DNA from 2 places in the Tigheibacillus halophilus genome. Region 2 is predicted to be linked to the other one. Evidence: riboswitches for the same ligand, from Rfam matches in the RefSeq annotation. Region 2 holds a riboswitch; the other holds the start of a gene.

Region 1 (4,428 bases), on a different contig from region 2:
GAACCTTAAATAAAATGTTAACACAGAGACAATACCCTGTTCAAAGTTCAAATAAACGGATGACATCTGCTGATGCATGCTCTCACGCGCTCACCAATATATAGCGAGGAATCCGCCACATTTTTGACGAATTCCTCGCTATTCCTATAAATATGAAGCAAACGGCAGATTTTACTTATCCCCGCCTACCGGAACAATGGCACCTTTATATTTATCCAATATAAAATCTTGAATTTCCTTCGAATGCAGCACATCGACAAGCTTATTCAATTCCTTGTTCTTTTTATCTTCTGCACGAACAGCGATAACATTGACATAAGGTGAATCTTTACCTTCAATGAATAATGCATCCTTCAGCGGATTCAAGCCTGCTCCGATAGCGTAATTCGTATTGATTGCAACAAGCACGTTTTTCTCGCTGTTATAAAGCTCAGGGAGGAACGCAGCTTCATTATCCGCCGAAAACTTCAAGTTTTTTGGATTTTCGGCAATATCCTTGATTGTGGCGTTCGTTTTATCAATCCCATCCTTCAATTTGATCAGTCCTTGCTTTTCAAATAAGGAAAGTACTCTGCCGTGGTCAGCCACTGAGTTACTCATGATGACTTCTGTTCCCTTTTTGATATCATCGACATTTTTGATATCTTTAGAATAAACACCCATCGGCTCGATATGGATGCCGTCTATATAATCCAGATCATAACCTGTATCTTTTTTGGTTTGCTCTAAATATGGTATATGCTGGAAATAATTAGCATCCAGATCGCCATTTGCTAAATCGTCATTTGGCAGCACATAATCCTGATAAGGTTTGATTGTCAACTTAATACCTTTCTTTTTCAAGATCGGCTTTGCTTTCTCCAAAATCTCCGCATGCGGTTCACTGGAAGCTCCTACAATGATTTCCTTTTCGCCTTTTGCATTATCTTTTTTATCGCCGCCGCAGGCAGCCAATCCTAAAATAAGCACTACACTGATTAAAAGCAGTATCTTTTTCATCTCTTTTTTATCCCCTTTTACCTTTTGTCTATTTTATTTGCTATGAAGTCACCAATGAATTGGAATATGAAAACAATCACGACAATTGCTGCAGAACAAACAAATACGATATCGAAAGCACGTCGCTGAAAACCGAAATAATATGCATAGTTTCCAAGCCCGCCGGCTCCGATGGCTCCTGCCATGGCAGTATATCCGATCAAAGCGATAGCTGTGACTGTGATGCCGGATATTAGTGCCGGCATAGACTCAGGCAGCAGCACTTTGAAAATGATAGTACTTGTTTTGGCACCCATCGCTTTTGCTGCTTCTACAACACCTTTGTCCACTTCCCTTAACCCGATTTCTACCAGGCGAGCGTAAAATGGCGCTGCACCGATGATCAATGCGGGAAGCGCAGCGTTCGGACCGCGTATGGTCCCGACAATGAAATTGGTGAAAGGAAATAGTAACAGAATCAAGATAATGAATGGTATCGCCCGGAAAATATTGACTACCGCAGCGGTTACCAAGTTAATTAGCTTATTTTGCCAAATGCCGCCTTTCATCGTCAAATAGAGCAACAGCCCAAGCATAATCCCCAAAATAAAAGTACCGATCAAGCTTAGTATTGTCATATAAAACGTTTCGTAAATGGCCTGATATAATTCGCCCATATCCAGATTCGCAAAGAATTCATCTTTCATTATCTATGACCTCCATTTCTATTGAGGTCTGCTTTTCAACATGATCGAGAGCGCGGTCTATTTCTTGCTGGTCGCCTATCAATTCCACAAACAACGTACCATAGGCCCCGTGTTGTGTATGAGTGATCTTGCCTTGAAGAATGTTCAGATCAATATCGAATCGCTTAGCCAGTTGACTGATCAATGCCTGATTTGTCGTCTCTCCGATAAAATGCAGACGAATGATATTCTTTCCGCTGCCAGCCTGAAATAATTGATGGATTTCTTCCGTATCCGCGTCTGTGTTCCCCATTACCTGCTCCACAAATTTTCTTGTGACAGGCTGTTTTGGACGGGAAAAAACTTCCAGCACATTCCCTTGTTCCACAACTTTTCCATTCTCCATCACTGCCACCCGATTGCAAATTTTACGAATGACATGCATTTCATGGGTGATGATGATAATGGTTAATCCAAGTTTTTGGTTAATACTTACCAACAGATCCAAAATAGCATTCGTCGTTTCCGGGTCCAGTGCCGACGTCGCTTCATCGCATAGCAAGACATCCGGTTTATTGGCCAGTGCCCTTGCGATGCCTACACGCTGCTTCTGCCCTCCGCTTAGCTGGGACGGGTATGCATCTTCTCTCCCAGATAAACCGACTAAATCGATCAATTCCTGGACCTGCTTTTGTCTTTCCGATTTTTTGACTCCAGCTATTTCCAGCGGAAAAGAAATGTTCTCCCGCACCGTCCGTGACCATAGCAAATTGAAATGCTGAAAAATCATACCGATATTTTGTCTTACTTCTCTCAGCTGGTTTTTGGATAAGCTTGTAATTTCTTGTTCCCCGATCGTAACAGTACCTGAAGTCGGATCTTCCAGCCTGTTAAGCATACGGATAAACGTGCTTTTTCCGGCACCACTGTAGCCAATCACGCCAAAGATTTCTCCAGTCTGAATATCCATGGTAAGCTGATCGACAGCAGTGATTTGTTTTTCCCCAATTGTAAATTCCTTTGTCAGGGAATCAATCTTTATCATGTTAAAACCTCCTGGACGCTCCGTGTTTCATCATAGCACGTCCCTTTCTGATGGAATTGAATAGACATGAAGGACTGTATCCTTTGCCTCTAAAAAAAGATGTCCTCCTGTAAGCGAACAGAAAGACATCAATATCATCTTTATGTTCCCTCATCTGTCAAAGCATCATTGCTTCGCAGGAATTAGCACCGTTTCAGACAAAATACTGTCCAAAGGTTGCCGCGGTTTCTCAGGGCCAGTCCCTCCACCGCTCAAGATAAGAGAAATACATTCATTCAGTTTTAATAGTAAATTGATAGATTAAATAATAGCATTGTTGGTATCTGAAGTCAATGTTTATTTTGGATGCGCCAATCGAGGCTTAGACCCATTTCAATGGCTGTTTACAAACAATTTCCGCTCATATTGCAGCAGGATATGATATATATTTGCAATGGAATGAAAGACATAGACTTTTTCCTTTATTTGTCCCTGATCCTTGATACATAGACAAGGGACACTTTCAATTTTGTTTTCCTGCATGAATGATGGATGAAGCGATGCATTCATTTCCAAAAATATATCTTGCTGATGTACCTCTTCGATTTGATGCAGCATGGATCTCGCCAGCTGGCAGGTACCGCAAAAAGGTGAATGTATAAATAATATATAATGATCCGCTTGCAGCATATCCTTTGTCGCTTTTTCCACTAAATCACCTTCACTTATGCAATGTCAAGCAAGTCCAGGACCGCCTAAAATCAACGGATCCACTTCGATGCCTTTTCTCGTTAAGATGGATGCCAGAATATGGATCGGAGTTTTAGCCACTTCTCTGAATTCACTGCTTACATATATATGTTTCGCATGAGGGAGCTCCTGCCCAAGCTGTTTTCGAAGCTTTATGCCGGAGTCATCCTCGTCCACCAGGATGAATACTTCCTTTTCATCCAGATGATATGTCTCAAGCAATTCATCAAAGCGCTCAATTCCGAATGTACCATTTGTACAAACAATAATAACATGTTCGGTAATTACTTTGCTAATCTGCCGTTTATCTGTCAATCCTTCCACAATAATTATTTTGTCAGCATCAACATGACCCACATAAAGCACCTCGCATCATGAATATTCGAACACCGTTGTTTCCATATTATATGATTTTGCGCTAGAAATAATTATCATTTGGACCAGACTGTAATCGTATGAAGGCATCTCACAATATATAGAAAAAGGCCGACTCATAAAAAATACCAGTCGGCCTTCCATCACTTACAATCAATCATTTTCTGTTGCTTTAATGTATTGATCCGCAGAAAGCAACTCGTCAAATTCTGCTTCATCTGAGGGTTCAACCACGACCATCCAGGCTTTTTCATATGGAGATTCATTAACAAATTCAGGACTATCTTCCAAGTCTTCGTTGATTTCCACCACTTTGCCACTGATCGGGGCATACAATTCAGACACGGTTTTCACAGATTCAACGCTGCCGAATGGCTCATCAGCTTTCAACTCATCTCCGACTTCGGGAAGTTCAACAAAAACGATATCCCCCAGTTCATCTTGTGCGAAATCCGTAATGCCGATTCGGACTTTGTCATTTTCTTTTTTGACCCATTCATGTTCTTCAGAATAAAGCAATTCCTTTGGTGTTTCCATCATTTATCCCTCCATAAATTGCAACCTATCCATGCAATCTTAATATACAAGTTATCAAAGCCTTTTACCAGTACTTCT
Region 2 (4,428 bases):
GCAAATCACGCAATGTATGGATTGTCATGGCAAACAGGAAAACAACCAACATGGTTGCATAAAATTTTCGGGCTTTGTACCATTTCTTTTTAATCGGATCATATGGTACCCTTTCTTTGGATGCATTCAGCGTCACTACACCGAATACAACAGTAATTAATAGCATAAAGAACAAACTGGTAATCCAAGCAACCGTTTGCACACTCATAAAACACCCCTCCATTTCATTTTCATCATGCATTTTTTCAGGAAACTTCCCCATCCCTTCCAACATATGAAAACGCAACCATCCTATTTGTGATACAAATCACTGGAAATGTCCTGAAATATGACGGAAATATGGCGAACGTATTTTCCCTATTTGCACAGTGATAAAATGTCAGATGAGTAGTTTTTCTATAGCTATGCAGGTTGTTGTTTTTCTTCCAAGTCACTGCAATACATACCCCTCAAGAATCATCCTTCGGCCATTTTGTATGAGCCGGCCGTTACTAGTATCAACGGCATGTAAAAAAGATGACCCCTGTTCAATACAGAGATCATCTTCTGAAAGCTTGCTGGATATTTATTTTTTTTAAAAGGGTACACTTTACTATCCCTACGTTCAGAAATCACCAGACTTCCCTGGCAATTTCAATGACGTGCTGGATCTTATTCCATTGGTCCCCCTCACTGATATCATTGCCTTCTTCCGTGGAAGCGAATCCGCACTGTGGACTGAGACACAATTGTTCCAGCGGCAGGTATTCGCTGGCTTCCTGAATCCTTTTTTTGATGGTAGCTTTGTCTTCTATTTCTCCGACTTTTGTCGTGATCAAGCCGAGCACGACATATAAATCATCCCGGTTCACGTAACGTAATGGTTCGAATCCGCCGGAACGTTCATCATCAAATTCCAAAAACAGACCATCCACATCGAGTTTCCCAAAAATAGTTTTGGAAGCCGCATCATAAGAACCTTCTGCAAAATAATGTGACCGGTAATTTCCACGGCAAATATGCATGGTCACCAATAAGTCATCCGGTCGCCCAGCCAATGACTCATTAATCGCCTTCGCCGCAATTTCCTGCATGTCTTCAGGTATATATCCAAGCTTTCGAATAGCTGTGCGGCCCTTTTCGGATAAATAAGAAGACCAGGAAGTATCATCAAGCTGGAGATATCGGCAGCCCAGATCATAAAATGCCTGTATTGCTTTTTGATATGTTTTCGTCAAATCCGGCAATAGCGCTTCGATATTTTCATAGATGTTTTCATCTATGCTTCCCCGCAGCAGCAGCATGTTCGGACTTGGGATTGTCATCTTCGCAGTATGATCTGGTCCTGTATGCTCCTTCAGAAAACGGAAATGCGCTAACATGGGATGATCGGCTGGAAAATCTACTTTTCCTGTCACACGAATAGAACGATTTCTTGCTTCAATCCCGACAAAGTTCAGACCTATATCCGGATCAAATCCTTCCACACCTTCCAGCCCTTCCAGAAAATCAAAATGCCACCATGATCGGCGGAATTCTCCGTCTGTGATTGCTTGCAAGCCGGCCTCTTTCTGTTTTTCAATCAGTTTGACAATTTCCTCATTTTCGATATCACGCAGCTGCTCTGAGGTGATATTCCCAGAGGCAAATTGGCTTCTAGCTTGCTTCAATCGTTCCGGTCTCAGAAAACTGCCTACTTGCTCCCCTCGAAAAGGTGCCTTTTTCACTGTGTGTATTGTTGTCATCTTCTTCAGCTCCTTTTAAATATTTAGGTTTGTTTGACCATTATTTAGCTGCAGTTGTTTTACAAAATATTTCATTTCTGCAAATAAAAAATTCCCCCGATAAGAAGGAATGAAGAGTGATCGTCATCTTCTTATCTACCAAGCTTGCAGCACTTGTTAGAATTAGCACCTTGTCCGTCAGACACTGGACAGGTTGCTGAGGCGTCTTTAGGCTAGTCCCTCGACCTCTCTGGATAAGAACTTTTCATGAAATTGTTTCATCTATCATAACAGTTCACCCCAAAATTTCAACCATTAGGTTTTATTTTTTAAAAAATATGCTACCTTTAATCGTCAAAAAGGATGCCCTCTTAACAGAGTATACATCCTTTTTGACTCACACTGTCTATATGGTTCTACCGGTGAAAAAAGAAACAGATCAAGCTAATTCCATCGGAAAGATAGGTCTCGGAATATTTTTATAGTCGATATTTTCAATTCGCTGGTATGTCGATCCAGGCGTCATCGCTAAAATATCCAGCTTGGAAATGGCGCTTAGCTCATCGAAGAGATATCCTTGTTTCACGACAATCACATCATAATCTTCTATTTCGACGCCGGCGCGAGTGAAATGATTGATGGTAATGAATGAATCGCCGCGATTCGCTATTATCACATCCAGATTTCCTATGGAAAGTGTACATACTTCCCCTACCTTATCATTTGTAGCATTCAAATACCCGAGCAGATCGCCTTTTGATTTCAATATACCTTCCAACTCGACAGGCTTGCTGTATTCATCCATATCTGTCCCGACCTTGACAGCTACCTTTTCCCCAATCTGATGACCATTCAACTTCTGAAAAGCCTCTGCATCATAAACAGCGGAAACCAATACTTTTTTATCTTTCAAATCACTGTCTCTCAACATTTGCAGGAGCAGCGTGCTCATACCTGGTGCTCCTGCAGTCGAGTTATCACCCGAATCCGATATGAAAACAGGCTTGGATGCTCCTTCAAGTGCCCGCTGGATTGCTTCAACAGGCTCAAGAACCTTTGCCTGAAATTCGAATTCGTGGCGGCGGTCATACACAAATGCTGCCAATTCTTCCGTCACTTTATCGGCAAGGGCTTTATATGCTTCAGACTCTGGCACTACAAAGATGGATGACCTGGTATTTTCCGTATCATTCCAGGCGTGGCATATGAAAAAGTTGGCGCTGATAATGCCTTCCATTTGTTCCAGTTCCTTTAATTTGTTAAATATCGAGCGTAACGGTTCACTTGCTCCGACAGCCTTCTCACCAGGGATAATCATTGGCAGGCTTTTAAAAGATGGCCTGATCTTAGCTTGATGAGCAATCGCATCCACCAGCAGCTGCGCTGAAATACGCTCCACTTCAGGCTGGTCAACATGCGGTACCGTACGATAAGAATAAACGATATTGACATATTCATGGAGATCCTCCGCCAAATTGCCATGAATATCAAGTGTCAAGGAAATCGGAATTTCATATCCTATGTGCTGCCTGATTTCTTTCAATAATGCCAGCTCTCCCGATCCTATTTCCTCTACTACCATAGAACCGTGCAAATGCATCCAGATACCATCGATATCCTTGTGTTTTTCAAGAACGGAAATGAATTTGTCAGCAAAGTGCCGGTATGCTTCTTTTTTTACGATACCAGATGATAAAGCTGTAGCATAAATACTTGGGATGATTTCTACTCCATTTTTTTCAAATACCTCTGTACTGGCAAGGCGTTCTTCTACCTCTTTGCCTTCAACAAGAACAAAGTCATCTACAGTTGTTGGAAATGGATTGAAGGTATTTGTTTCGTGATACAAACAACCAGTAACTATTTTCATTGATAATTCCCCCATTACTTGATTATAGATTTAAATCTTTCACAATATCTGCATGATGCTTGTCCAATTTATAGCAATACAAGATGATTACTTGTAAAACAGTGATCAGGATCGGCAAACTGAGCATCAATGTGCGTATCATCGTTTTCGCACCTTCTGTAATCGCATTCGGATCATAGCCTGCCCAGCTCAAGGCATAAGCGAGGAAACTCGAACCGATCGCAACACCGAATTTTGTTGAAAAACTGTAGCTGGATACAAGCAATCCTTCAGGTCGTGTACCGAATTTCCATTCCTGGTAATCAATGGAATCACCCAGCATGGTCAGTGTGGCCGGGTCTCCGTAGCCAATCAGTACATTTGCCGCAAAGAAAATAATGGAAAACAGAATCATTGATTGACCTTCTACTAGGAATAACGATGCCAACAGGACAGCAGCTAATCCATACATCAGCATACTCGAATTACGACTGCTGAATTTTCTTAAGATCGATAGTGCAAAGAATCCGCCGACTAGGTTTGCTATATTTAACAACGTCAAATAAAATGGTGCCATATTAGGCTCCTTCAACACATAATTGACATAATAGATCAGTACGCCGTTCATGATTCCCATTCTGACGAACCATAAAAATGAATTGGCGGATACAAGCAGCCAGTATTTATTTTTAAACATTTGAACAAGCGATTTTTTAATTTCCGGATTTTTTTGGTCCGGTTTGGCAGTCTGCACTCGTTCATGGCAGTTTTTAAACGTAAGCCAGAAAAATACCACACCTATGACTGAATAGATGCCCATGACGACAGGGAACCCAAGCTGTTGATTGCCCCCACCAAGGAAATTCACAAGCGGTA

Evidence for each region. Region 2 has a riboswitch for S-adenosylmethionine ahead of ACFSMW_RS13640 (5-methyltetrahydropteroyltriglutamate--homocysteine S-methyltransferase). Riboswitches for the same ligand answer to the same signal wherever they lie in the genome.
Region 1: linked by a shared signal. The riboswitch ahead of ACFSMW_RS01610 (methionine ABC transporter ATP-binding protein) and the one ahead of ACFSMW_RS13640 (5-methyltetrahydropteroyltriglutamate--homocysteine S-methyltransferase) in region 2 are both predicted to bind S-adenosylmethionine.

Annotation. Positions count from the first base shown of each region.
Region 1 is NZ_JBHUIZ010000003.1:229,734-234,161, reverse strand. Features, by position in the region: gene ACFSMW_RS01620 (MetQ/NlpA family ABC transporter substrate-binding protein) at 172-999, opposite strand; gene ACFSMW_RS01615 (methionine ABC transporter permease) at 1,017-1,685, opposite strand; gene ACFSMW_RS01610 (methionine ABC transporter ATP-binding protein) at 1,675-2,709, opposite strand; SAM riboswitch class I at 2,857-2,972, opposite strand; gene ACFSMW_RS01605 (thioredoxin family protein) at 3,082-3,399, opposite strand; gene ACFSMW_RS01600 (toprim domain-containing protein) at 3,424-3,795, opposite strand; gene gcvH (glycine cleavage system protein GcvH) at 3,967-4,350, opposite strand.
Region 2 is NZ_JBHUIZ010000013.1:35,092-39,519, reverse strand. Features, by position in the region: gene ACFSMW_RS13645 (cupredoxin domain-containing protein) at 1-208, opposite strand, end outside; gene ACFSMW_RS13640 (5-methyltetrahydropteroyltriglutamate--homocysteine S-methyltransferase) at 612-1,724, opposite strand; SAM riboswitch class I at 1,853-1,964, opposite strand; gene ACFSMW_RS13635 (M81 family metallopeptidase) at 2,143-3,573, opposite strand; gene ACFSMW_RS13630 (glycoside-pentoside-hexuronide (GPH):cation symporter) at 3,596-4,428, opposite strand, start outside.